2 regions of the Fusibacter sp. A1 genome follow, and region 2 is predicted to be linked to the other one. Evidence: riboswitches for the same ligand, from Rfam matches in the RefSeq annotation. Region 2 holds a riboswitch; the other holds the start of a gene.
The links. Region 2 has a riboswitch for cyclic di-GMP ahead of DWB64_RS12185 (hypothetical protein). Riboswitches for the same ligand answer to the same signal wherever they lie in the genome.
Positions count from the first base shown of each region.

Region 1: it holds a riboswitch for cyclic di-GMP, as region 2 does, so the genes downstream of both, DWB64_RS17665 (transglutaminase-like domain-containing protein) here and DWB64_RS12185 (hypothetical protein) in region 2, are expected to answer to the same signal.

Region 1 is NZ_QQWI01000016.1:27,848-42,867, forward strand. Features, by position in the region: gene ppk1 (polyphosphate kinase 1) at 1-1,133, opposite strand, end outside; gene DWB64_RS17625 (hypothetical protein) at 1,130-2,638, opposite strand; gene DWB64_RS17630 (TIGR03915 family putative DNA repair protein) at 2,755-3,492, opposite strand; gene DWB64_RS17635 (putative DNA modification/repair radical SAM protein) at 3,495-4,769, opposite strand; gene DWB64_RS17640 (metallophosphoesterase) at 4,892-5,497, shown strand; gene DWB64_RS17645 (hypothetical protein) at 5,508-6,542, shown strand; gene pepT (peptidase T) at 6,597-7,817, opposite strand; gene DWB64_RS17655 (exopolyphosphatase) at 7,984-8,907, opposite strand; gene DWB64_RS17660 (transglutaminase family protein) at 9,080-9,856, opposite strand; gene DWB64_RS17665 (transglutaminase-like domain-containing protein) at 10,088-10,870, opposite strand; cyclic di-GMP riboswitch class I at 10,884-10,962, opposite strand; cyclic di-GMP riboswitch class I at 10,990-11,076, opposite strand; cyclic di-GMP riboswitch class I at 11,139-11,225, opposite strand; gene DWB64_RS17670 (glycosyltransferase family 2 protein) at 11,389-12,327, opposite strand; gene DWB64_RS17675 (GtrA family protein) at 12,337-12,762, opposite strand; gene DWB64_RS17680 (YfhO family protein) at 12,746-15,020, opposite strand, start outside.
Region 2 is NZ_QQWI01000008.1:1,483-16,502, forward strand. Features, by position in the region: gene DWB64_RS12155 (ABC transporter permease) at 1-660, opposite strand, end outside; gene DWB64_RS12160 (ABC transporter ATP-binding protein) at 644-1,411, opposite strand; gene DWB64_RS12165 (HAMP domain-containing sensor histidine kinase) at 1,555-2,556, opposite strand; gene DWB64_RS12170 (response regulator transcription factor) at 2,553-3,218, opposite strand; gene DWB64_RS12175 (DEAD/DEAH box helicase) at 3,226-4,773, opposite strand; gene rsgA (ribosome small subunit-dependent GTPase A) at 4,909-5,874, opposite strand; gene DWB64_RS12185 (hypothetical protein) at 6,246-6,596, opposite strand; cyclic di-GMP riboswitch class I at 6,688-6,772, opposite strand; gene DWB64_RS12190 (hypothetical protein) at 6,902-7,399, opposite strand; gene DWB64_RS12195 (permease) at 7,514-8,065, opposite strand; gene DWB64_RS12200 (permease) at 8,062-8,544, opposite strand; gene DWB64_RS12205 (Crp/Fnr family transcriptional regulator) at 8,652-9,299, shown strand; gene DWB64_RS12210 (DUF188 domain-containing protein) at 9,296-9,760, opposite strand; gene DWB64_RS12215 (nitroreductase family protein) at 9,766-10,503, opposite strand; gene DWB64_RS12220 (SulP family inorganic anion transporter) at 10,807-12,321, shown strand; gene DWB64_RS12225 (DUF4003 family protein) at 12,375-13,364, opposite strand; gene DWB64_RS12230 (PHP domain-containing protein) at 13,540-14,148, shown strand; gene DWB64_RS12235 (GNAT family N-acetyltransferase) at 14,218-14,652, shown strand; gene DWB64_RS12240 (Na-translocating system protein MpsC family protein) at 14,694-15,020, opposite strand, start outside.

The DNA.
Region 1 (15,020 bases), on a different contig from region 2:
GCCGCCAGCGCGAGCGCCTTGACAATCGGTGAATCACCGCTTACGCGATATAGCACCTGCTTTATCGCCAACACGCTTGGATCGACAGCGGCCTCGCTGATAAAGTCGATGACTGTCGAAAAACTCTGATAGGGGTGATGTAAATAGATATCCTGTTTTCTGATATCGTCAAAAAGAGTCTCTTTCACTGCATAAACCTCGGGTTCATGTTCGATAACCGGTTCAAACTCCTGCTTGAACGAGTAGACATGAAATAGAAACGTCAAATCCAGTGGTCCGGCAATCGGATAGATCATCTCTCTTGTGACCTCGAACTCCCTCTTAAGGATTTTAATCAGTTCACCGGGCATGTCGGATTCAATCTCCAGCCTGACCACCTCGCCCCATTTTCTTTTTCTAAGAGAGGCTTCTATCACCCCGAGCAAATCCTCGGCACCTTCGTCTTCAATGGTCAAATCACCGTTTCTCGTCGGCCTATAGACGCCATATGAAAGTATGTCCATCCCTTCAAAAAGCAGGCTGCAGAAATGGGTGATCAGGTCCTCTAACAGCACATACTGATGTCTGTCGGACTCTACCCGAACCAGCCGCTTGAGTACAGACGGCACCTGAACGGTAGCAAACTTGTCCTCGTCGTCCTTTAACTTGAAGAGTATGTTAAGGCTCTTGTTGAGCACAAGAGGAAATGGTCGGCTCATATCGATGGCCATGGGCGTGAGCACTGGATATACCATTTCTAAAAAGTAATCCTTCAAGCTGTCCTTCTGATCCTGGTTGAGTTCGGATACCCTTGTGACAACCAATCCAAGCCGAGCCAGTTCGTTTTTCAAAAGAGAGTCTGTGATCTCGTTCTGAAGCGCTGTCGCATCATTCATCTTCTCATGGATAAGACTCAGTTGCTCCGCGGGCCTCAGGCCGGTGATGTCCCTCTTCGTATAACCGGCTTTGCACTGGTCCAATAGCCCGCCGACTCTGACCATATAGAACTCATCTAGATTGTTGCTATAGATCGCACTGAACTTCAGCCTGTCGAATACGCTTTTTCTTGTGTCCAGGCATTCGTGCAGCACCCTTTGATTGAATGCCAGCCAGCTGAGTTCCCGATTGATAAAACGTTCCTTGGTCTTCATCATTCCACGTCCTTCAAAACTATTTCATGACCAAATATGTCAGCGACCGTTTCACTTAAGTAGTTGATCGCCCAAGTCTCAAAAAAATGCTTATGGTAGATTTTCATCGTCATCTTCAACCTGTTCTTTTCAAGTACCGCCTTTTTAAGCAAAATCGACTGTTTTTTTGATTTGTCAGTCGCATCAGCAAGCGCAAGGATCAGTCCAAGCTTGGTGTGTTTTGTCGTAGCTTGCGTATGGTTCAAGTCGTCCGTATTTGCCATATCCCCGTTAAAATAGAAGAACTGCATGGCGATTTCGGCAACTTCCAGTAGCATTTGCTGAGTGACTCCTAAAAGCGTCGCATGGGTGATGCTCTGATAGGTTGCTGCATAATAATTGGTCTGTCTTGAAAACTTGCCGGTCTCATGGAGTATGGCTGCAAGTCTTAAGAGCAGCAAGTCCTTTTCAGTAAAGGATTCTTCTTTTTGGTATGCGTCAAAGATCATCACTGCATTCTTATCCACATGGGTCACATGATTGATTGTAGAGTGATGCCTTTTGGCGATTTGCTTGGCAGCGGCAATGATATCTCTTGTGTAACTGTGGTTTCTGCTGTAATTGTCGATGTTTTCGTTGAGCGCGATGATCATTCCATCCCGAAGTGAGATGTCAGGCACATAGACGAGTTCGCACGTGGTGTGCTTGAAGAATTGATTGAAAACGCTCATCGCGGCAAGCATCTCCTCATAATCCATATGCTCATCCTCAATCCTCATTTTAAGCGCCTTGTCCTGATGATACAGGTCGTCGACAAAGTTAAGGAAGGCTTGGGGTGTGAATCCGTCCTGATGGTCTCCCATCAGCAGATGAGCTCTTTTCACATCAGAACCTACAATCACAAAATGATTGATCTGTTTCCTGATCAAATAGCTCTGCAAATTCTCCGTAGCGGCATAGACGTAATCCTCTAGAATCTGAGGAACATGAATCGTCTCCCTATTGATGGTTCGGATCAACTCTTTGAGCCTTAGCGTACCGATATGGATCTCATTGTTTCTGACCATTTTATTTTCTTTATATACGATGACCTCCGAACTGTTGGAGCCCACTTCGACCAGTAAAACGCCTTCTTTTCTCATTTTCTTATAGTGGGGCAGATGTTCCTTTAAGGATAAGTAGGTTAAAAACCTCTCTATGGGCTCTTCGACGATTTCAATCTGCAGTTTCGCCCTTTTGCCTATCAGCTCGACCACGAAACGTCCATTTCTTGCTTCTCTAAAAGCACCTGTGGCTACCGCCTTATATCTGTCGACATCATATTCACTCATCAGCTTCTTAAAATAGATCAGACAGTCAATCAGCTCTTCCCTTTCTGTGCGGTTGATTTTTCCGCTGTGCAGCACAGATATCCCCAGTGCAAGAGGGTGAATGATATTTTCAAGAAGTTTATATCCAGTTTTTTTATGCTCCACAATTTTGATCTTGATCGCATGTGATCCGATATCTATTGCTGCGAATATACTCAAAACAGCCTCCAATCCAACTCAAGCAGGCAGTTTGAAATCCACCTACCTAACTCTTCGCCTTTTCTTGAAGATACCCTTTAAAAACCACATAAAACAAAGCCGCTACGTTCAAACCGTCACGACTTCGTATTTTTTAGTTCTGTAAGGTGCTTCCAATACTTTTTGGGCATGAAGTTCATTCTCAATTTGGGATTTCGTCTTTCCTTGATCCCGATATGCTCATAGTACTTCTTCCATAAGTTCTGAAAAGCTTCTTCATTCTCATGCAGTGCTAGGGCCATCTGCTTGTCAAGTGGCGCCGTCCAGCTTTCGTGGGTATCGTAAAACACCGCTTTACCACGCTTGACATCATGGATTACCCACACTTGGTCGGACAATCGTTTTTCAAAATGAGGAGTAAGCACACTTAGAATATCATATGTCGGCTCAAAAGCCGCATAGTATACGTCGGACTTAAGATGTTCAAACCTCAAGAGTCCCACGACCAAATGACTTTCTCTTTCTACCGCTCGAGAAAGCGCTAGTAAGGGATACACACAGTCATGACTGTAATCCTCGATTGCTCCGGTGACAGTAACCGCATAATCGAGAAAAACCCTGATGATTTTGCCTACATCTCCCTGGTCGGACAAGAAAGCATACAGAATTTTTTCGGCAGTACGCTCTCCAAATCGATTTCTTATGCGCCCCATCATTTTTGAAGCAAGATGAGTGTCCGTGACCATATATTCAGGCACATCGAGCAACTTGGGCTCGTAAGAGGACATGCTGCAAATCTCATGGGTCTTGTAATGGTAGGACCAGTAAAGCGCCGTCATCAACCCCTCAATGGTATCATCATAGATCAATATCATCTTTACCCCTTTATCAGCTCAGGCATGGTATGAGCATAGGCATCGAGAAGGGACAGCTGATTGATGCTCTTCCCGCCTATCGTCGAATCGGAGACAATCAGTTGATTCCTAATCGCTGTCGGCTCAAATTCGCCGGACCCATAATATCGCCCACCTAATGTAATAAAATACTTGGCTCTCTTGAGCACTACGCCAGTCTTTTTAAGCCCCTCATATGTGAGAGGACCGAATCTTCTTGATTGCATGATCCTTCTCGCGGATATGGGTCCTATCCCCGGTACCCTCAAAAGGGTATCAAGCGAGGCCTTGTTGACCTCCACAGGGAATAGATTCAGATTGCTGATCGCCCAGAACGCCTTGGGGTCGATCGTGATATCAAGATTAGGCCTGTCGGGACTTAACAGTTCATTCGCACCAAAGCCGTAGAACCTTAAGAGCCAGTCGGCCTGATAAAGTCTGTGTTCACGTAAAAGGGGTGATGTGAGTGTGCTAGGTAAGTTTTTTTCATTTTGAAAAATGGGGACATACGCCGAGTAATAGACCCTTTTCATCGCTCGCGTCCCATACATTCCCTCGGCTAAAGTCATAATTTCATAATCCGAATCATCGGAAGCACCCACCATCATCTGTGTTGTCTGTCCGGCAGGAACGAAAATGTCACCCATTCTGCTCTGCTTCGATTCGATGATACGGCCCTTTAGATAATCCATAGGAAGCAATATCTCATTCCGTGTCTTTTGCGGTGCCAGCAGCTGCAGGCTTCTTGTCGTTGGCAGTTCCAAGTTCAAGCTCATCCTATCCACATATCGACCGGCTTTTTCGATGAGCTTCAGGTCGGCTCCGGGTATCCCCTTCATGTGGATATATCCGTTGTACCCTTCACGTTCCCTTAAGATTTTGACCACTTCAATCATCTGCTCCATGGTATGGTCGGGACTGATCACAACCGCCGAGCTGATGAATAGTCCTTCAATATAGTTTCGTCGATAAAATCCAATCGTCAGCCTCACCAACTCTTCTGGAGTAAACGTGACTCTTTCAGTCGCGTTACTGGACTTATTCACACAATAGGCGCAGTCATAGACGCAATCGTTTGACAACAGAATTTTCAGCAGTGAGATACAGCGCCCATCCTCCGCCCAGCTGTGGCAGATCCCTGGTGGTGACGCATGTCCTAGTTTCCCCTTTTCAGGCGCGCGGTGGCTGCCGCTCGACGAACAGGAGACATCGTATTTAGCCGCTTCTGCCAGTAATGCGATTTTATGTTGAATGCTCATCAGATCACTTCCTTTATAGCGAACGTATGTTCTTACGATTAGTATACACCCTCTTCGAGCAGGATGCAATATCTCATCACAATTACTGTTAATTTGATATAATGGGTTAAAGGAGACCTACCATGACCAATCGTTTTCTGCACAGGCTGCACTATCCATATGCCATACCTTCAGAATTGTTCGACCAAGGAATCAGACTGCTTCATATTTCTGATACGCCAACGATGACCTACGCAAGTCTTAAGCATATCATCGCACTCATCAATCCAACCTATATCGTCCATACAGGAGATTTGGTCGACAACATAAAACTTGAACTTCACCCGTCGAAACTTATCCATTATCAGCGCAAGGTAAAGGCACTTGCCTCCATCCTCAACTCCTGCGAGGCAAAACTCTTTATCACCAAGGGCAACCATGACGACTTTGATACGCTTGGCAAGCTATTCGGCAGCGACCAACTATTTAAGGACATGTGTTATCCTACGATTGAGGGAGTTAAATTAGGAATCTCCCACTACCGGCATAAGATCGACGCTACAAAAGCAGACCTACTGCTTTTTGGACATGACCTAAAGGTAAAAAGTCAGTTTGACCACCACCCTTATCTGAGTAATGCGATTGAAGGTATTTTCGTTTTCGAGTTCCATCCGCTAAAAGTCTATCGGTTATCCTATCCGTTTGGTACGGATGATGTAAGGATGAAAAAATTCAAAGCAGGAATCTAGGAGGACTTATATGTTTCTATTTAGAAAAGGCGCAAGTTTTCTCATCATCGCATCTCATAACATACATGAGACGGTCAACGTACTCACAGAGACCTTCAACCCGATAAGATCGGTCGCCTACTGCGATCATTTCAAAGATAAGTTCGAATGGCTCAGCGGCTTCGCGGGTCCAACTATGTGCGTTCTCCTCTTCGCAGAAGAACTACATCCACTGCTGACTTTTGAAAACCTCGATTTTAAGCATCTCATGCTCGTAGATGTTGAACTCTCCACTCTACTGATCGACTTACTGAACATAAAGGAATCCGCTCAAATCACTAGCGTCAGGGTCTCCCCACAACTAATCATGGCAAAAACTGTAGGTGAACCAGACAAGTATATCCAGCGGGTAATCGATGATCTGGAAGGTGAAATCGGATTGCCCCAAGATCTCTATGAGCGCTATGCGAGCGGTACCATCCTCATGTTTACACAGGACATCCTTAAGCGTTCAGTCCCTTTCAACCGCTTGCATGATAAGGCTCTCTTTTGTCCCTTGCCTGTCTATGAGGTGATGTCCAAACTAAGCCTTAACCGTCTCAAGTACATCAATGCATCAATCGGCCATCACAAGTGGCATGAGTGCACCATAAAGATTTACGATATTTATGAGCAGTATGATTTACATTACAGGAGAGTCCGCCTTATACTGGATCATTCAGACCTTGGGTTTGTCATTCATGAGGGCTGGGGAAGAGACACGGTCAGACCTATGATGTCGGTCGGAGTGTATACTCTGACATTTATTACTTTTCAGGATCCAACAGAGATAAAAAGACTCCTGCAAGTACTGGAGTTCAATGCACAGAATGAGCGTATCGCAGATATCGACTGTTATCTGGGGAAAAAGAAGATAGCATGGCATTCCCTGAGAACTACAAAAAACCAGACTAAACAAGAACTTGCCGCAAGCAATCGAGCGCTTTGCCTTTCACTACTAGATGATGACGAGCTCCTTACGTTCATAAGCCTAGAGACCGCTATCACAAAAGGACAAAAAAAATAAAAAGATCAGTTCGCAATGAACTGATCTTTGGTAGTACAATTTCTACAATTTGCTTTATTCAGCGATAATCTGAACCAGCTCCACTAGTACGGCAACCGCCCTCTCCATGGACTGGATAGGAATCATTTCGTAGCGCCCGTGATAGTTGTAGCCACCTGTGAAGATGTTTGGTGTAGGAATCCCCATAAACGACAACCTTGCCCCATCTGTTCCACCACGGATCGGCTTGATCAGAGGTCTCACACCTGCAGCTTCCATCGCACGCTTAGCATAATCGATAATATGCATCACAGGTTCGATTTTTTCTTTCATATTGAAATAGGAATCTGTGATCTCAAGGCTTATCGTATCTTCATCATACTGATTATTGAGTAGTTCGGCGACCTTTAAGGCAAAGTCCTTCTTATACTCGAAAGCCTCCTTGTCGTGGTCCCTGATGATGTAGTGCATCTGGGCATGCTCTACATTTCCTGTCATATCATTCAAATGATAAAAGCCTTCATACCCTTCCGTATATTGAGGTGCCTGAGTCAGTGGCAAGAGCCTGTGAAAATCCATTCCAATGGCAAGCGCGTTTTTCATCTTATTCTTCGCAGAGCCAGGATGGATATTTCTTCCTTTGACGTTGACGATCATCGTAGCTGCGTTGAAGTTCTCATATTCCAACTCTCCAAGCTCACCACCATCGACAGTATAAGCGTAGTCTACTTTAAAGTTGTCAAGATTCACCGCATCCGTACCGCGACCGATTTCCTCATCAGGAGTAAACATGATCTTTATTTCGCCGTGTGGAATCGCAGGATGGTCGATCAGGACATGTAAAAGCTCAATGATTTCAGCTATCCCTGCCTTATTGTCAGCACCTAAGAGGGTTGTTCCATCGGTTGTGATAATATCATCGCCGATATGGTTTTTAAGAAAAGGAAACTCACTTGGTTTAAGGATGGTTTGCTCGTTGAGGTAAATGTCGCCACCTTGATAATTTTTGTGTATAATCGGCTTAACATTTTCACCTGAAAAATCAGGGCTGGTGTCAAAGTGGGCACAAAAACCGACCACATCGTGCTTGCCTTCGATATTGGCAGGCAAAGTCGCTGTCAAATATCCGTTGTCATCCAGTAAAACATCTTTTAGTTTCAACGCTTCGAGTTCTGATTTTACAACCTTCGCCAGGTCAAACTGCTTTACACTTGAAGGCTGAGTTGTAGAATCCTCGTTAGACTGCGTGTCAATCTTTACATAGCTTAAAAATCTTTCAATTAACCTATTCTCCATAATAATCCTCCTCAATAATCACTCACTTGAGTAAACCGCATAATTTCATTCATAAGAACTCCAACAGCTCCTATACAGTGAAACACCTTACTTATCCATCACGCAATTTTCTCACGTTTTCATTATACACAAAATAAGAGGCTGATGTCTTGATCAGCCTCAAATATTATGCTTTTAATTTACCAATGACTTCCACAAGCAGTTCTTCTGTCTTATCGTTCGGAATCTGACACGTTCCTGCATTCTTGTGACCACCACCGCCATATTGAAGCATGACCTCACCGATATTCACATCTGAAGAACGGTTGATGATGGATTTCCCAACCGTGAATACGGTATTTTGTTTTTTAAGGCCCCACATGACTTGAATTGAAATTTGTGTCTCAGGATATAAGGCATATTTGATGAATCTATTTCCTGGAAGTATGGGATCGACATCCCTTAAGTCTACTACAAGTATTTCATCGTAGACCTTCGCATGATTCTGAATCATCTTCTTAAAGTCGTCCTCATATCTGAAATACAGTTCCACACGTTCCTTCACATCAGGAAGCTCAAGAATCTCATCGATCGTATGGTCTCTGCAGTAGTCTATCAGTTCCATCATCAGTGTATAATTCGATATCCTAAAGGCTCTAAATCGTCCAAGACCTGTCCTTGCATCCATCAGAAAGCTCAGAAGTTCCCACCCTTTAGGTTCAAGAATATCCTCTTTGGTAAACTGAGCTGAATCGGCCTTATCTACTGCAAGAAGCATTTCCTGCCAATCCTCCCTGAACTGATGTTTATCTTTATAGTAATCATAAACCACTCTTGCGGCAGAGGGCGCATTGGGATCAATGATATGATTTTCAGCGACTTCCTGATTTCTGATTGTTTCGCTTAAATGATGGTCAAATGCAAGGTAAGCACCTGAAACATAGGGCAAGTTCGTCGTAATATCAAATTCTGTCACCTGAATGATTCCATCCTGCATATCCTTTGGATGAACAAATTTGATATCATCAATTAATCCCATATCCTTAAGCAAGACTGCGCAAACCAGACCGTCAAAATCACTTCGTGTAATTAGTCTATATTTTCCTTCCATGCTAATCCTCCTTGTTCGTTTGAGCATCCTAGCCTTTTAACACTTGATAGAACAGTTGCTCCAACCGCTGACTATTTCATATATACCTATTAAATAAGTTAATAATCATAGACTTATTATACTAAAAAAATAGCCCTTATCTCTAAGGGCTAACTAAATTTATCACCATACACTAGAAACTTTTCATTTTAACGTGGCTGGTGGTAGTCTTGTATTTGTCATATTTGGCCATCATCTTCGAAAGCTGCGCATCGACTGTGGAATCAATGATTTTCCACTCGCCGTTCAAATACACTTCATTCCAAGCATGATAGGTGGAGGTATAAGTACTTTCACCTTCAATCAATTTTGACTTTATGCCCTGGCTTCGAAGCATTGAAGCCATCAGTGATGAATAATCATAACAGATACCTTTCTTTTCTTCAAGAGTGACATCGATCACAGGTAAATACCTGCTATAGATAGTCGAGGCTTTATAATAGTCATAGACGATCGACCGGATGATATAGTCGTAAACGGCATCAAACTTCTCCTCATCCGTTTCAAGATCAGCCATCAGTTCTTTTGCAAGAACGATTGCCTTCATTTCTTCAGCCCAGCTCATATTCTGCACACTTGCAAGATTTACAGCATCTTCATTGACAGTAACCGTCTTAGAGGCTGATGTGATTTTCTTATATTTATTACTGGAAACATTTTGGTAAATTGCTACTGTGTACAAACCACTGCCCATCTGAAGTGGAAATGATTCATCGTTATCGTTGATATTGTAGATGTACTGCTGCGTATCTCTCTTTATGATTATTTTAAACTTAGTATAATCGGTTGTTGTATAATTTATCTTAACAATTCCTTCATCGGGCTTGTAATTAATAATGCCATCTGCAAATGCGAAACTTGATAACACGGCAATCATTACTACAAACAGAACTACTAACTTTCGCTTCATCTTTCTCGCCCCTTTCATGACTTCAATTATTATATATATACCACATTTGATAAAACATAATCATGCTTAACCGCTAAATAGGTCTTTGGACTCACCAAAGTCCATTGAATCACTCTATGCTTGCAGTCACATTATAACACTAATTCATCGAATGAGCTATCTTTGTGATAGGCAAAAAAAAAGCCTTATCGGCTTTGTCAGATAAAATAGCTGAGAGGGTAACTTATCCTTTTAAAATGATTTTACTCCAACATAATCGTTGATTGATTTTTCAATCGAGTATCTCGCACTACCTTTTGACAACTGTGCATCAACGGTAGTATCGATGATCACCCATTTTCCATTGAGATATACTTCATTCCATGCATGATACACGGATGTATAGGTACTTTGACCATGGATCATTTTAGTTGGAACACCAACGCTTCTTAACATCGATGCCATCAGTGATGAATAGTCGTAACAAATACCATTGTTGTTCTCAATCGTCAATGTGTTGTTTGGAATAAATCGACTATCAACAGTAGCTGCCTTTTGATAATCATAAACTACATTATTGATGACGTACTTGTAAATTGCATTGAATTTTTCTTGATCTGTCATCGTTTCCGTAGTCAATGAATCAGCTAATACAGCTGCGCTAGTATTCTCTTTCCAATTAATGGTTTGAATACTTGCTGTGTAGACTTTCATCATATCCACCGTAACAACTGCAGTAGCAGAAGTCACTTTTCGATATTTGTTGCCATCCACACGTTGATAGAGTCCTATTGAGTAATCTCCGCTTCCCATTTGAAGTGGAAACTCCTCTTGTGAATCATAAAGGTTATAAACATATTGTTCAGTTCCCTTTTTCACTAGAACTTTAAAATCGGAATAATCAGTTGCAGTATAATTGATGCTTACTGTGCCGATTTCTTCGTTGACCTTGATAATGCCACCATCTGCAAAAGCAACGGCGGACAATGTCATGATAATGAGTGTAAGAGTTAATAAAGAAATCACTCTTTTCATCTAATTCTCTCCCTTCGGCACCTGGCTATCTTCATTATGAAGACCCTGTAGTTTTGCGTCCCCACCTCACGATGGGTTTGCCTTGTTACATTTGGGAAAGAAAAGTAAAAAACTTTTCTTTCGGCGACTGGCTGCCATATCACACAAGTGACTTAGGCCCTCTAGTTTTGCGCCCCAATCTTTCAACTGGTTTGCCTTGTCGAGAAAAGATCTGATACCTGGTGTGCAAACATGGTCTACACAACCTATTTGGCAATCAAAGTCTTTCTCTGGAAACTGGCTGTCATAGTTCATATGAACCTTAGACCCTATAGCTTTGCGACACTGATTTTCATCAGCTTTGCGATTTACAGAATAATTTTGGTCAATCGAATCGACTTTTGACTACCCTCTCAACTACATTATACCACCATTTACAACAATACAGTCGTAATTTTGATTACATCTTGATTACAGGGCAGCTACGTTTACAAGTCATATGCTCTTAAAATCTTTTAGGATTATGTAAACAACAAGCGTCATTGGATTTTGTCTTTAACAATATACCTCGGTCTAGCTTTAATCTCGTCATAGATTCTCGAAATATACGTCCCAATAATACCAAGCGAAATCATAATCATAGAACCAGTGATCAGAAGGACCAGAATCACTGTTGAGAATCCATCCAATGCGTTCCCGACCAAGTAATTAGCCAGTGTCTGAATTCCTAAGATGATTGCAAAGAACAAGAAGATAAGCCCGCTGATCATGGTGATATAGAGTGGTTTACTTGTATAAGAGAGAGTGGCATTCAGTGCCAACATGGCCAGCTTCGCAGTAGAAAAATGACTGACTCCATTTACTCTCTCCTCTACATGAAAAGGATGTTGAACGGTTTTGAACCCAACCCATTTTACGATACCTCTGATAAACAGGTTTCTTTCATCAAATCGTCTTATTGATTCAACCACCTGTTTGTCCAGTAGCTTGAAATCTGATGAGTTTCTCATATCTAGATGAGTGACTACGTTTAAGACCCAATAAAATAGTTTTGCAACGGACCTATAAAATAGGGACTCTTTTCCTCTAGTGATTTTTATGCCTTCCACGATATTCGCATCTTCCTTAATCAGCAGCTCGAGCATAGGTCTTATTTGATCGGGCGGATGCTGCAAATCAGAATCCATAAGCAGATAAAGCTGGGCATCGATGCTGTCAAGACCTGCAGCAAGAGCGATTTCCTTGCCAAAATTCCTTGCAAACCTTATCGCTTCTGCCTGAGGATACTCCTTTACGATGGACTCCAGCACCTGCCAGGTATTATCAGTAGAACCGTCATCGACAAACATGAATCGACAATCCACTCGATCTTGTTCAAGTACGCGCACAATCTCCTTAAAATTGGTTTGCAGCGCTTTTCCTTCATTGTAAACAGGAATAATAATCGCTAGTTCCTTATGCCTATTAACCATATCCATAGTTGACTCCTATTTGTAGATTACATTTTTGTAGATCCAAAAATTCCACATCACGATACATGCCATCTTTAAGAGTGGAGATATCAATTCACTGATTCCTAGTATCTCTGTAAAGAATGTCATCAGTACGATATTGGCGACAACCAGATTGAAAATGAACAGCAGTCCATATTGCACCAATTGCTTCCTAATATCCTTTGTCGACTCAAACGACCACTTTCTATTCATTAAAAATACAAACCAGAAAATCACACAATAAACCAGCACACTAGCGATGATATATTGTGCGTTCAACACCTTAATCAGCAGCACATACAAACCGTACTCGATGAAAAATGCAGAAAATCCAGTAATGAGATATCTTACAAATTGACGTGTGAACAGTTTATCCTTTAAAATTTCTATCTTCTCCATCACATTAACCAGCAATTTCATGCTGTCCCCTTTTAGATTTCAGTTCCTTCTGTTCCTTTTGAAAATCCGTTTTCCTTCCTAAAACATAAATTGAAGCCAAGATAAGCAGTGATAAAACACTGATCATCAGTCCAGAGACAAAGCCTGCTGAAACATATGAGAATTCAATCTGATGTGTTCCTTCACGCAGTGGTATCGCAATCATCGCATCTTGATAAGCCATAGGTTCTATTCGGTCACCATCTACTTTTACTTTCCAGCCTTTTTCATAAGGAATCGAAGTATAAAGCAGTCCATCACTGTTGAGTGTCGCAACTCCAGTAAGCTTTGTCTGGGTAAACTCATCCACTTCGAATGCTTCGTCAATCAAATCGTTTCGGGTGACGGTAAACACCTCATCATCGAATGTGACAACATGAATGTCAAAATATCCAGATGCAGAAGCCATTACCTCAAAAGATAACTCAAAGCTTGTTCCCTCTTCCACGATCCCTAAGTCGATGATCACACCTCGTGGGGTTTGGTGGGTGGTGGAAACTCCATTCATTTTAAGCGTAACCGTTTTCGTTTGGTTAAGCATGTAGATATACATCTGTTTTGTTTGCTGCGCAACAAACTCTATTTTCGCTTTTCCTATTTTGGAAGCATCGATATTTTTATAGTGGTATCTTATATCCTCAAGCAGATGCCTATCCATATTTTCATAGGTCTCATTCACCGCTTCTACCCCTTTGAAGAATGTCACCTCATTCCCAGTCGCAAGACTCATGAACTGCTCTTGTCTTCTAAATGGGCTGATGTCGGTTGTCGTCAAGTTGAGGATGTCAGGATTGACCTTAAATCCAAGTGGGAAAGCATACCTGTTCTCGTATACCTCAAGGTCAGTAAACTCGTTAAACTTCGTATAGGCAGCGTTTGGAATAGGCAAAGCAGCATGCTTTGACAGAAGATACTTTATATTGAACATCGCGTTGATCACTGGTGTGCCTGGCAAATACCTATTTGAGTTTCCACCTGGATCGGCAGACATTCCCATTTTCTTTGCAAAGGTGTTCAATTTTGAATTTGCAGTAGATGAGAATTGTGTAATACCCCGATATCCATATAATAAGGGATCGTTAGCGCTATATTGCTGATACATCTCCAGACGGTAAAACCCAGTATCTTTAGCATATAAATCATCTAGAGCAGCCTGTACTTCGCTATTTTGAACAGGATAGTCAGTTCGCCCTGAATTTCCAGCAACCTCTGTCGCATGAAATGCAGACACTGTGATTTCGACTAACAAGACGATCAAAATCATCTTTGCCATAAACTTGATAGAAACCTTGTCATGCTTATAAAGGAGAACAATAGAGGCATAAGCAAGCAGAAATGCCGCACTGATGTAAAAAACCTGTGCATCGAATAATGTTGTGTAAAGTTTTTCATTAACAATCAGATAAACCATCATGACACCAGTTACTTTTAAAACCGCTTTTACAGGTAGTTCATTTAACTTAGTCATCGCTTCATATGCGATTGTCAACAGTACAAATGACAGTAGGAAGGAAAATCTAAAAGGCACCTGATTTGGAAAGTGAAATCCATGCCAAACAAAATTCAAATAATTGATGTTCATACTCAAAATCAAAAATGCAGCAAATGATCCATTGATCACTTTGTTTTTTGTAGGAATTCCTGGAACAAGAAAATAGAAGATCATAAATAGTAACCCGATCATCGTTATGGAAATGTTCGGCAAACCATCTACGACTGTCGGCTCTACATAGGCAAGCAAATTGTTTAGAATATCAAGTATGGAATGATACAATTTAAAGCTAGTTGGATTACCTGATGATAGGCCATATGCACGCTGCATACCTATGAAAATCGGAAGTAAAGTCAACATCGCAGAACCAATTGCCAACACCGAGTACATGACTACCTTTGAAATCTTATTGAAGAAATGTGTGATTCCCTTAGACCTATATTTAGTGAAGTAGACCACAAAGGTATAAAGGGCAATGAACTCACATACAAAATACGCAATATAAAAGTTGCTGATCAGGCTCAGAGCAAGCGTAAAAACAAATAGTCCGAACTTGCCTTCATCCATCAATCTATGTAATCCGAGTATAACAAGAGGCAGCAAAGCAACGCAGTCCAGCCACATGATATCCCAGTAATACCCCATTAAAAATCCACTAAAGGCATACATTAGACCGAATAGGACTATTGACAGATTCTTTGATTTAAATACCCCTCGTAAATACTCCGTAAAGAAGGCACCCGCAAAA
Region 2 (15,020 bases):
ACCGATCATGATAACTGACAGTAAGAAGACAAGACTATGAAAGAGTAAATTCTTGTTCCTAAGCTCATCATTCCTAACCTTCGCATATAAGAGATCGATCAGTTTTAGTCTTGAGATAGTGAATGTGTTAAGGACTATGTCCAGAATGAATATGACACTAAAGAATACAATCGATTTAACGAATGCGGGCACTGAAAAGATAAATTGAAAACTTGAAAGATCCGCTTTAAATAGATTTGCAGTCACAATAGATAAAAAATGAGAGGCAACGACGCCCATCACTAGTCCGCAAACCAGTGAAACAAACCCAATAAGAACAGTCTCAAGCACAAGTATGGCGGACACAGATAGTCTGTTCATACCGAGAACCATATAGATTCCAAGTTCCTTTTTTCTGCGCTTGATAAGAAACCGATTCGCATAGACCATTAAAAAGACAAGCACAGCCGAAATGACTCCTGAAAAATAATTCATCACCTCATTGATCACACTTAAGCTTTCAAGCTGCGGATCCGACAAGACCAGCATCGCCTTTTGGGCACCGATAGAATTGAAAGAGTAAAACAAGCATATCCCAAAAGTCAGCGTTAAAAAATAGATTAGATAATCCTTAACACTCTTTCTAATATTTCCTACAGCAAGTCTAAAGTACATGAGCATTATCCCCTCCTAAAAGAGTCAACACATCAATGATTTGAGCAAAAAATTCACTTCTGGAATCCGTACCGCGTCTAAGTTCGGTGAATACTTCACCGTCCTTAATAAACACTATCCGGTGGCAGTAGCTAGCAGTAAAGGCATCATGGGTAACCATCAGAATGGAAGCCCCCTTCTTTTGATTAAGCACTTCAAAGCTTTCCAGTAGCTGCCTAGATGATTTTGAATCAAGCGCCCCCGTAGGTTCATCCGCTAAGATCAAGGACGGACTTGACACAATCGCCCTGGCGGCCGCGACCCTCTGCTTTTCACCACCGCTCATCTGGTAGGGGTACTTGTTCAAAATATTCTCGATAGAAAGCGTAGAAGCCACTTCCTTCACAGAGTCCTCAATCTTTAGGCGGTGCACTCTTGTCATCGTAAGGGCAAGAGCAATATTTTCAAAGCCTGTTAGGGTATCCAGCAGATTGAAATCTTGAAAGACAAAACCTAACGAGTCCCTTCTGAATTTTGCCAGCTGTTTGCTCTTAAGCATCGTTACGTTCTCGCCGTTTATGGTGATCTGCCCCGCAGTAGGACGGTCTATCGTGGCTATGCAGTTTAAAAGCGTTGTTTTTCCACTCCCTGATGCGCCCATTACGCCCACGTATTCACCTTTTTTCATTTCTAAAGATAGGCCGTTAAGCGCCTTAGTCACATTTCCCTTGTTTCCATAATATTTTTCTAACCTGTTCACACTCAATACGTTTTCCATACTACCTCCTTAAGCACGTTTTATGATTCTAGCTTAACGCAGTTCACGATTAGATTACATGTATCTTCATAACAATTAACTAACAGAAATGTAAGTTAAAAATCCGCATAATTATAGCGATACCTCATATCAGTTCGGCATCGCTAGTAGTTGTTTTGCATAGGTAGGCTTATCGTGATTCTTGTAAACTGGCTTTCGATAGACTCAACACCGATGGCCAGACTCATTTTAGCGCATAAGGTTTTACATAAGTATAGTCCCAGCCCGGTCGATTTGGAGTTCTTACGCCCGTTGACGCCTACAAAGCCCATATTGAACACATTCTCAAGATCCTTTTGGGCTATTCCACAACCGTTGTCCTCGATATACAGCAAAATGGAATGTTCACACTGCCTGGTCCATATCTTAATCGTCAGGTTTTCTTTTCTATACTTGATACTATTAGATACGATTTGCCCCAGAATAAACTGAAACCATTTTGTATCGATCGGCGCGAGACCTTGCACTCCCAGTGTATCAACACTTGCGCCGATTCCAATCAAGGATTTGGCCTTTTTCTTAATGACTTCATTGACAACTGGTCGCAGCTCGACTGTCTTAATCGAATAATCGTTAGACAGCTGCGTTGATCTTGCATAAAACAGTGCCTGTTCGATATACTCTTCAATTCTTGCCATCTCATCGGCAAGTCCGCTAGTGCCGCTAATCTGATCGTTCTCCATCATCAGCCTTACAGCAGCAATCGGCGACTTAATCTCATGTACCCATGCTTCGATATACTCCCTGTACTCTTTAGAGGCGTATTGATGCATACCGATTTCATCGTTCATACTCTTAAGTGAGGACTGAAGCAGTTCAAACATTACCTGCGCTTCAAAAAAACTTGGGTTCTCAACGACTTCCGCAATCAGGTACTTCTTATCGAGTGTATCTTGAACCGATTCAATATTCTTATAGTAAGTATACCTACGAAATACGTCATAAATCACATAAACAAGATCCGTAGTGATGATCAGCAGTAGGACAAAACCGATCGCAGCCGGAGTCATCATGAACGCCTTAAGCGTAAAGTATAAAGTAACCACCAAAACCGCATGCAGTCCCAACAGTACTTTTTTGTCACTTAGATATCCGAGAAGACTCATACCTTATATCCCATGCCCCGCTTGGTCGTCAAAAAATCCACAGCACCGATGCTGTCAAGTTTCTTTCTCAAACGGTTTACATTCACAGTCAGCGTATTGTCATCGACAAAAGCGTCCGAATCCCAAAGTTCTTCAATGATTTCAGAACGTGACACTATTTCATCCTTATGTTCAATAAGGGTCGTAAGAATGCGAAGCTCGTTCTTTGTCAGTTCAACCTCATGACTACCCTTGCGAACGACCGCGTTCTTAACATCCAAAACCAGCCCTTTATGTTCCAATTTGTTGGCAACCGCCGACTTTACGGTTCTACGTAACAAGGAATTGATCCTAGCAAGCAAGATACGAAGGTTATAGGGTTTGGTGATAAAATCATCGGCACCAAAAGTAATGCTCATAAGCTCGTCCATCTCTGTATCTTGGCTTGTCACGATAATGATTGGCACATCACTTGACTTTCTGATTTCCTTACAGATGTAGTGTCCATCGCTTACAGGCAAATTGATATCCAGTAAAATCAGATCATACCCGCCTGCGACAGACCTTTTGGCCACATCGTTAAACTCATCAAGCGCAATTACTTCAAAACCGTGCTTCTCAAGATAAGTGCTCAACTCTCTGCGAATGCTCTCGTCATCTTCGATAATCATTAATTTAGACATACAACACCTACTTTTTTAACATTCTTTTGAAGATCGTCTTAAAGATGGATTCCTTCTTCTTGACTTTACCCTTCGATTGGTAACTGGCAAGCACTTTTGCCACTTCATCCTTTGAGTAAGCCTTGACTGCCTTATTCTTATCAGATGTTACCGAAGTTTGCTTATTTACAGCAGGTTTACCCGCTTTGTACTCGTAAGTTTTTGCAGGTTTAGAAGCAGCCACCTTTGCCTCTGCCGGTTTGTATTCAACCGGTTTAACAACAACAGGTTTCACAACTGCTGGTTTTACAGTCGCTTTTCTAATAGGTTTTGCCTCTGCCTTCTTATACTTTTCCTTAGCAGGCGACGCATGAACACGTTTTGCAGTGTGTTCTCTCGGTGACTTCTTAGGACCGAACAGTTTAAGTTCGGCTGCAGTCCTTGACGCTCTGACTTCTTGGTCTGTAGGAAGCTCGCCTTCTTCAATCATCGCACCGATGTGCTCTTCAATTTCATAAAGGCTCATGATATCCTCAGCAGTAGCAAGAGTAAGTGCGCGTCCACCGTTACCGGCACGACCGGTTCTACCGATTCTATGAACATAACTATCCCTTTCAACAGGAATATCGTAATTGATTACAAGTGACAGATCGTCCACGTGTATTCCTCTGGCTGCCACATCGGTCGCGACTAAAATCTTAAAGGCCCCCGTCTTAAAACGGTTGATCGTCTTAAGTCTTTTAGCCTGCGAAATAGCGCCGTGTAAGGCTTCTGTAGCATAGCCTTTTCTTTCTAAGTACTCATTGACGCGGTCAACCATGGCTCTCGTGTTACAAAAAATCATGCACGAATCCGGTTGTTCGACCATCAAGAGCCTGTGCATCTGGGTGCGCTTCTCATGATGCTCCACGCGGTAATAGGTTTGATGGATCGAATCCACCGTCTTTGTATCCGACTCAATTTCAATCGTCTCAGGGTTTTTCATATATTCCCAAGAGATATTCTGAATCTCAAATGGCATTGTCGCTGAGAACAATAAAGTAATCCTGTCCTTAGGCAGCGCCTTGATAATCTTAACCACCTGGTCGATAAAGCCCATATCCAGCATCTTGTCCGCTTCATCAAGCACTAAGAACTTAACTTCATTGGTTCTAAAGTTCCCTTGGTTGATATGGTCATAAACCCTACCTGGAGTACCTGTAAGCAGTGAAATACCCTTTTCAAGTTCATCCATTTCGGTATTCATGTTATGTTGCCCATAAACAGCCGTGGCACGAAGAGGAAGATGCTTTGCGATTCTTTTAACCTCATCGTTAACCTGTACAGCCAGTTCTCTAGTAGGAGTCAGGATAAGCCCTTGAGGCAATTTTGACTTTCCGTCGATCAACTGAAGCATAGGAATACCGAACGCAGCGGTCTTACCACTACCTGTTTTCGCCCTAACGATCAAATCCTCTTTATTCATTATAGGTCCAATGGTTCTCGTTTGAACTTCTGTCGGTTGTTCAAATCCCATTTCCTTCAGTGCCTTTAAAATTTCTTCTGATACGCCTAATTCCTTAAATGTTTGTTCCATATTTCCTTCTCTTTCATCTATAAAGTCTCATTATTTGATTGTATCATTGTTCAGATAAAATAGAAAGTTACTTCTAATAGGTAGTGTACTTAAAACAAAGAAAAGCCCAAGAAATTGAATCCTTAGGCTTCCAACTCACTTTTTATTCTTTTTATCTTTATTCAGCTTCCTTCTCATTTTACTTTCAAAAAAAGCCATTTCTTTCAGGTACTTGGAATATTCAGCAAACCTCCACTCCGACAGCTCGCCACTATCAAGTGCATGGTTTATCGCACAACCGGGTTCGTTCTTATGAGAGCAGTCATTAAACCTGCATTTGTCGATCAGTTCTGTGATATCGCTAAATGCTTCGCTCAGACCATCCGTTTGGTCGATAAACGAAATCTCACGCATACCTGGAGTATCAATCAGCCAAGCTCCACTTTCTGTTTTGAGCATCTGCCTGTGCGTGGTGGTATGTCTACCCCTGTCGTCGTTTCTAAGCCCGCCAATGCTCATGACCTCTTCGCCAAGAAGCGTATTGGTAAGCGTCGACTTTCCAACCCCCGAGCTACCGACAAAAACTATGGTCTGCTCAGGTTTAATTCTTGATTTCAGCTCTTCCATGCCGTCATTTGTCAGTACACTGATGACATGTACATGTTCAATACCCGACTGACTCTTGATATCTTCAACCACCCAAATCGCTTCGGGCATCAGATCGGACTTTGTAAGCACGACCTCAACATTTGCCCCACTACTCTTTGAAATGGTCACATAACGTAAAAGTCTTGAAAAATTCAAATCGTGATTCAGTGACATCAAAATGAAGATCGTATCGATATTAGCAGCAATCACCTGTTTATCAAGCCTACCACCAGCAACTTTTCTGCTAAACTCACTAGTTCGCTCTTCAATACGGTGTACAATCGCACGTCCGTTCTTATCCGAATCACGATCACAAAACACCCAATCGCCAACCGTCGGTAGATCAATTACCTCTTGATTGAAAAACGACCCCGCAACCTCACAGTTCACTTCAACGTCATTAATTAAGCACGTAACCAATTTGCCATGCGATGCAATCACACGGCCTTTCCATTCATTCTGATAATCTGTCAAATAAGCCTCCAAAATAATTAAAAGCCACCGACACCATTTGTCGATGGTAGTTTGAATGTTCTATTGTTTTTTATCATTGTCATCGACCTCCTTTAAATACTAGATAACTTAGTTTAGCACAGATTAAGTTATCAAAATTGGAATAAACGATTATAAAAATGTACGAAGTATTTCACCACTTCAGAACGTTTTGTGTTCTGAAACGCCCACTGCCTGTATTTTTGTAGTTTAAAATACGTTTAAGTGCTTGTAACTCATATACCTTATTTTATTGTATGAGGGTTTATGAGTTCACAAAAACATACATCCTCCTGACAACTAACACATTCACTGACCTCTCACTACTTGTCTACTCATCAACTGCCCCACCTTTAAGACAGTTCTTTTTTCTTTGTTAACTTAAATCCAACATTAAGCGCAATATTGATGACCACCACATTCAAAAAGGCGATCAGCACTAGTGCGAGAAGCGTCGTTTGACTTGTCATTATCGCAGTGATCACAACTTTTGTAATCGCACCGATCAGCGATAAGGTATCGATGAACTGTTTTGTATCCAACCTGCCTGCGTATTTTTTCCCCATGTGCATTCCAAGAAGCAGACCAGTCAGGATCACGCTACCCCAATTTGATAGTAGAGCGCTTCCGAACAGGATTTGCAACAGATCACCGCCTAGAGCGATGCCAATTACCAGTACCACAATAACCATTGATTTTTTCATTTTCTTCTCCTCTTAGTAGTTTTCCTTGTTTTTAACATTCTTGCCCACAAAAAAAGCAGCCCATACGGCTGCTCATCATTATTATCTTTATAACGGCAACCTGGCAATCATAGCTTTTACACCTTAGACCCACGGCTTTGCGTCTCAACCTTTCAGTTGATTTGCCAATATTCATTTAAGTACAGTTCATACTGTAACACATATTTTCAGCAAAAAAACACTAATATGCGTGGGGTTCCAATGTTTTTTCAAATAAAAAAACAGAGATCACTTTTTGTAATCTCTGTTTTGATCTTCAATTCACCTTAAAAGGGTTCTTTCTCAATCGTCTTATGTCGTTTTATGAGTAACAGACCGCCTGCGATCAGGGCGAGTGGCCAGATGAACTTGATGAGTCTTGCCAAGGGTTCAAAGGACATGACTTCAATTGTCAATACGAATACGCCGAATGCCGCAAGTCCTAGTCCTAGATACATGGCCCAAGCTGTCGATTTGAACGTGCCCCCATTCGCTTTATGAATGACGTGGATGCCTGCAAAACTCGCTCCTATCATCCAGAAGAATACAGGACCCTCCATCACACCTAAAATAGGTTCGATATTCGCAAATACTCCGACCCCAGCGATCAGCATTGCCGGTATTAAAAAACCTAATGAACGTTTACCTTTACCACCGAAGTAAGCAAGGAAGAACGCTGCCGATACAAACAGCAGAAATAGCTCATCACCTAAAAATCCGATGTTTCCAAGTAACGACACGAGGCCGATTCCGACCAGAATAACTCCTAATAAATTGCCTTTCATAAGTAAACCCCCTTCATAAACATGTTGTTAAGTCTAGTATCCTACAAGAATAAATCGAATTCAAGTAGCTACACTCTTTCTTAATTGTTCTCTAAGGGAATCTTAATCAAAGGATCAATTCACCTGAATCTCCTCTTCTTGCACGGTTAACTTGACTGCAAAGTCCTTCGCCTTGACAAAATATCCGACGCCGTATGACATGATCAGTATGCAAACTACCGTTAAGATCCATCTTACCGTCATGAACTCTCCGCCCAAGAACTTGGCTTCATTGGCAAGCATAGGTACTTTGATGACCGCCCATACGCTCAAGATGATTACGATGTTCACGATGGTCGCACCTTTTTTATAAAGGGCCTTGCAGATCGGAAACGCCGCGTAGATTGGTCCTGCCGAGATGCTGCCTAAAAGAAGAGCCATTAGGTTTCCCTTGAATCCGGCATCTTGTCCTAAGCTCTTGGATATCACATGCTTGGGTACCCAAGCTTCAATCAATACGGTCAGCATGAATACGACCGGCATGATTTGAACCATTTCTATCAAGTAATATGAACTACCCTTTAGGGCGAGTAGTAGCCTTGACGGATCAATGAACATGGTGAGTCCATAACCTAAAAGGACAAGTAAGAACGCCTTGTTATTAAGTAGTTTTTTAAGTTTCATCATAAGATAACCCCCATTGCAAATGCGATAACAAGCGCTGCGACAAAGCTGAAACCGTTTCTGATCAGGGTGAACTTAAGTCCGAACGCCTTTTTTTCGATAGGAAAGGTCATGACGCCAACCATCGTAAGTGTGGTTAAAAATGCCACAGCAGGTACGATGCTTGCACCCGAATCGACAAGAGATCCCACCAGTGGAAAAGCCACAAAAGCTGGAATGAGCGTGATGCTTCCGATTAACGCCGCAAGGACTGTCGATAGGTATCCGGTTGAAGCCCCTAGCACTTTTTCTATTTGCTCCGGCGGTATCCACGCCAGCACCAGACCGATAAGAAAAATAATCGCTACGATTTCGCCCATCATGCTTCCCATTTTGGCTTTTGTTTTTTTCATGGTGCCAAGTGTTTTTTTCTTGTCCTTGAAGAGCGACCAAATCATCCAACTACCAGTGATCACCCAAAACAGTATTGTTAAGATATCCATTGTTTCCTCCTATAAATGTTAATGTACTCTTTCTTGTATGTTAATACCAATGATAGTACAATGAAGACAATCAATCTGTTACCATGGTAACACATTAGGAGGTTTTCATGAAAAACATGATCTTATTAGAAACCGTTGAAGAACTCATCACTCAAAAACAGTTGGATACCACCGACTACTTATACAAAGTTTATTTTAAAAATGAAGTCATCCATTTTGAAGGTGAACGGTGCACGCACTTTGAAATCATCATAGACGGTACCGTATCTGTCGACCGCATCAACGAAAACGGAAATCAGTTGCAAATCGGAACCTTTGAAAACTATGAGATTCTTGGTGGAAACCTCTTGTTTTCATCAGAACCGTTTTTCCCGATGACGGTGACCGCTCAGACAAAGACGCGTCTTTTAGTGATTACTAAAGAAGCGATCCTAAGACTCTGTACAGAGAATCAGGTGTTTTTAACCGAACTCCTAAGGACGATCGCCGATCGGTCGCTGTATCTTGGAGACACCATCAAACGCTACTCTAAAAAGACGATTCGCGAAAACATCATCACCTATCTACAATCAAGATACAGAAGATCAAAATCACCCACCATCGAATTGAGGCTGACCAAAACCGAACTTGCACAAAAACTTGGCGTGGAACGCACCTCGCTTTCAAGAGAACTCCAAAAAATGAAAAAAGATGGCATCATCGATTTTGACAACAAATCAATCACCATCTTAGATCACGACCTATTTGAGCTTTAGACCATCTTGCTCACAAGCTCGATGAGCGCTTCAGTAAAGCGTTCATTGTCACCCGCTGTTCTTTTCTTTATCTTAGTTCCCCGTTTGCCCTGCATTCTGTTCATCTTGTTTTCGTGCCTTGTCTCCAAGACAAAATCGATTGTTTCATTTGTGATGTACCTGCCGTTATTGGTAATGACCTTACCTGATTTTGCAAGCGCCATTGCAGCAAGGCCGTAATCCCCTGTGACCACGACATCGCCTTGCTTCATATGGTTGGCGATATAAAAGTCAGCCGCGTCCCTTGTGGTATCCACTGTTATAACCGCCGCATAATCGCTTGTTATCTGTACCGCATGGTTTTTAACGACAACCGCGTTCCAGTGATGTTTTTTTGCAATTCTTACGCTTTCTTTCACCACGGGGCACCCATCGGCATCGATCCATATGGTACGGGCATTTTGATTTGTGTTTTCAGTCATATTTTTTACTCGCCTTTAAACTTATTTAGATAGATCGCTGCAGATCTAGACATTTCTTTCGAAAAATCGGACATATACTTACGTGTGCAAAAACGGGTGATGAACTCATCATAGTCGAATGACGCCTTATTGGCCCTGTTTGTCATCATCGTACGGTGGTCTTCTTCACTCAAGCGCTTATAGGTGTTCTCTTGCACGATAAACCGTTCTTCAAATCGTGGTGGTTTCTCACGTTCCTTTTGCTGCTCGGTCGGATAACCGAATACAAGCATTGTAATAGGAAGCACGAACTCATCCAGGTGAAGCATTGCCATGTGTTCTTCCGCATTTTCAAGGATATCGCCGATATAACACGACCCTATCCCCAAGGATTCGGCGGCTACTACCGCATTTTGCGCCGCGATCACAGCATCCTGGCAGGCAAGGAGCAAATCACCCGCACCTGGGTCTCTAGCTTCAAGTCCTGCGTGTCTGTAAGCGTCAAGCCATCTTCTGCAATCGGCTAAAAAAATCAGCACTAAAGGTGCTTTTGCGATAAAAGGCTGATCATCGCAAGTCACAGCCAGCCTATCCTTAAGTTCTTGGTCCGTGATGTCAAGTATCGTGTATAACATCTGGTTACCGGCAGTTGGCGCCTGAAATGCAGCGTTCAAAATCGCCTTCTTCTCCCTCTCACCAATCGCTCTATCCTCAAACACCCTAACCGACTTACGCGCCGCAAGCCCTCTCAATACCTCATTCATATAAACTCCCTCCTAAACCTCACTCTTCCCCTCCATTATACCACTATATCCCCCACCCATCACCCATCATCTAATCCCCAATCACCAATCCCCAATCACCAACCCCCAATCACCAACCCCCAATCACCAATCCCCAATCACCAATCAATAATCATCCCTCATTTCTTTTCTTAATCCCCAAAATTCTGGGTATCCATATCCACGCAGTCTAAATATTTGCACTATTTACTCAAACATTGCCTCAACACACTGCTTGTGTTATAGTTGACACTTGAAAACTTAAGGACAACAGAAGGAGTTTATATGTACTCATTAACCAACAAATTGCCATCCACAATGAAAGACAATGTCTTATCCGGCATCACTGTCGCGCTCGCGCTAGTGCCAGAAGCCATCGCCTTTTCTTTTGTAGCAGGTGTCGATCCGCTTGTCGGTCTATACACTGCCTTTATTATTGGTCTGATCACGTCGGCTTTTGGCGGACGTCCTGGAATGATTTCTGGTGCCACAGGCGCAATTGCAGTCGTCATTACAGAGCTTGTGCTCAGCCACGGGCTCGAATATCTGTTTGCAGCCGTTATTCTGATGGGCCTGCTGCAGATTCTTGCCGGCCTGTTCAAGCTTGGTAAGTTTATCAGGCTGGTTCCTCATACAGTCATGATCGGCTTTGTCAACGGTCTGGCACTTGTGATCTTTATCTCTCAGTTCGAGCATTTCAAAGTCGACCACCACTGGTTGACAGGTATGCCGCTACTGATCATGGCTGGACTAACACTCTTAACGATGGGAATCATCAAATTCTTCCCTAAACTGACTAAGGCAGTACCTGCAACACTCGCATCGATTGCTTTTGTGACACTGCTTGTAAACATCTTCAACATCGATACACGCACAGTCGGCGATCTTGCGACCATCTCAGGTGGTTTGCCTAAGTTCCACATCCCCAATGTCCCTGCATCTATCGATATGCTGATTACCATCATCCCTTATTCGGTGATTATGGCGACAATCGGACTTATCGAGTCACTGATGACCATGAGCCTTATCGATGAAACAACCGATACCCGTGGTCATGGTAACAGAGAATGCATCGGTCAAGGTGTTGCCAACATCGTCTGTGGCGTGTTTGGCGGTATGGGCGGTTGCGCGATGATCGGTCAAAGTATGCTAAACATTCAGTCTGGCGGAACAAGACGCATCTCAGGCATCACTGCCGCGCTTTCACTTTTGGCGTTCATCCTGTTCGGTTCAAGTCTGATTTCAATCATTCCGATTGCCGCACTCGTGGGCATCATGTTTGTGGTAGTCATCGCTACGTTTGAATGGACCACACTTAGTATTATCAATAAGATTCCAAAATCAGACGCGCTTGTCATCATCGTTGTGACTATCGTAACTGTATTCACAAACCTTGCTGTCTCTGTGGCACTTGGTATCATCCTATCCGCATTGGTGTTCGCATGGAACAAAGGCAAAAACGTCACAGCGCGTACTCGCATGGAAGACTGCGGTTCTAAAGTCTACTTGCTTGACGGTCCACTTTTCTTCGCATCGATTAAAAACTTTCAGGATATATTCACCATCAACGAAGATCCTGACGATGTGATCATCGACTTTATGAACTCACATGTCCATGACCACTCGGCGATCGCAGCAATCGATGCGATCACTGCAAAATACCTGGCTAGCGGCAAAACCATCCACCTAAGACATCTAAGCTCGGAGTGCAAGGAACTGCTTGAAAACGCGAAGGATTTTGTTGAAGTGAACATCCTCGAAGATCCACGATATCATGTAGCATCCGATAAGTTGGCATAAAATTAAGGACCGAAATATATTCGGTCCTTTTTTAGTATGTTTTGAAGGTGTCATCACGTACTTGCGCTGGTCGCCGCTGCCGATGCTGCGATCACAGCCGCGCTCATGGCTACCTGCTGGGCGATGATGAGGGTCTGAATGCTGTTTGCAAGCACTGCCTTTTCAAAGGTCACTTCACTATCGTCCATGTACTGATACGCGATAAGGCTGCTCGCAAGAATCGTTCTGGTCTTCTTGTCAAGGCTAAAGCCTCCAAAACCCTTTTGCGTCTTTAGCCAGTCGGAGACCTCGAGTACTTCGTCCACAAGGGATTCTGGATCATTTGTCAGTAGTGCCAGCACACCTAGGTTGCTCATCGTGTAGTCTCTAAACTTGTATCCCTTTGACGTAAATGCCTTGTTGACTCTGATTGTTTTTTCGAGCTTCTTATCATAAGGCTCATCACCTATTGCAAGCACATGTGATAGGCTTTGTAGCGCGTTTCCTTTTGAAAACCCATTACTGTGCAGATCACGATAAAAGTCCTCGATCAGCTTTAGGGTGGTTGATGGAACAAGCTCAGTTGCCGCAAGTAACGCTGCAAACACATAGTCGTCCTGCCCTGTTAAGAAAAAGTGCTGTTCTTTCATTCCGTCATAAAACTCATGCATTCTAAAGATCATGGATTCCACCGATTTCTTTGTTTCGTTCTTTGCAAGTATGATGGCTGCCATAGGCAGGTAGGTGCCGCCTTTAAAGCCGCTATCCTTTAAACTATCGTATATCTCTATGGTTCTGTCAAATACGCGTTCTGCTCCTGGCTCCAACCAAATCATCAGTGCGACAAGCAGCTCGTTCATTCCCCTAAATTGCGAGAAGACAGTGGTGTTGCTCTTGATATACTTCCTGATTTCCTTGATTTCCTCCGTATCGACCTGTTTCTTTTCTCCAACAGCCATCAAGGCTCCAAAATAGTTGATCAGGTTATGGTCCCATTTGAACGCCGCTTTGAGCAGGCTGTAATTCTCTACAAAATCAGTTGCCTTTGATTGATATCTAATCATAATGCCCTCTCTTTCAAAAGTGATTTCCCTATCTATAATCATACCCATGCAAGCTTGAATAATCCAGTTTTATCCTTATGATTTCCTAAATTTAAGAAACCGCCTATCACCAGACTCCTCTAAGCGATTGAGATGTGTTAAAATGGAATGGGTCAACAAAAAAGAGAGGCAACTTATGAAAATAGATTTTCACGTACATTCCAGCAATTATTCCGATTGCGCCGTATCATCCATCGAGGATCAGATTCAGGCGGCAATCAACGAGGGTCTTGACGCGATCTTCATCACCGAACACATGAAACTGTTTCCTCAGGAGCAATTGGATGGGCTCAATAAGGTTCACGCTCCATTTAAGGTCTATCAAGCGATAGAGGTTACGGTACTCGATATCGGTTATGAGGATTTCTTGGTCATCGGAGTCCATGACACCGCAATCGAAAATAGGCATTTCACCTATAAGGACCTGTATAAGCTTGTTGAGGAACTTGGTGGTGCCATCATTCTTGCACATCCATTCAGGTTTTCTGATGTTGTACATCCCGATGTATACCTACATCCTCCCCACGCTGTCGAGCTTTTATCCTCCAATTTAAACGAGGAAAACTATGATAGGCGTTTATCACTCGCAAAAGAGCTGAAAATCCCTGTGGTTACGAACTCAGACAGCCACTATGATCGTAAGACAGGTTGCTATTACAATACGTTCGACGACTCCTGTACCACAGAAGACTTGATAGTTCATGCGCTCAAATCAAAAAAATTTAGCGCGATGACGTTAAAATAGCCTGTTTTAGAGTAACATGTGATACAATGTGTATTGAAAAACTATCAGACGAACCTATGAGGACTAATAATGACAATTACAAGAATAGAATCACATGATGAAATCCATTCAAATCCACAGATTGCAGCCCTGCTGTCGATGTGTATCGTTTCTCCCACTGAGGGAAAGATCCGTAAGGCAGCACAGACGACTTATTCTAAGAATCAAGGGTTCTTCTATGTGCTAGAAGATAGTTCACAGGTAATCGGCATCATCGGTGGTACGGAGATCGACGGTGTCAAATTCATTCTAAAGCACCTTGCCGTCAAGGAAGACCAGCGCAACAAGGGATACGCCCGAAAGCTAATCGAGCATCTCACTTCTGAAAGGACCTTTAAGACGCTTGAAGTTGAAGCATATCCAAACAATGTGGAGCTTTTCAAGTCTTTAGGCTTTAAGTGTAGAGAAATAAAAGACCACCCGCTTGATATGTTGGCGTTCCACTGTACTTGGTATCGTAAATAAGCAAAATAAAACCAGCCGCCGGCTGGTTTTTTTATTTTACGCTAATCCAGCGCAAATTTAATGATATCGATATCCTCACCGCTGCGAGAAACAACTTGAAGCAGATGGGCGTGTCTGGCGCTGTGCTCCTTTATGATCTCGCATAATTCCTTTGTGAGCATTTTGTAATAGGTCTCCCTTAAAAAATCGACCACTCTTATGTTTTCACTATTTGAAAAAATGGTCTGTTCAAGTTTTGTGCGGCTCCCTTTTATTACAAGCTCCATCAAATTGGCCTGTAGAAAGGCGCTGACCTTATCCGGTCCCTTGCCCGAAGTGTTTTTTATCAGTTTGGCGACTTCACTTTCAATCTTACTGGTCACCTTGGC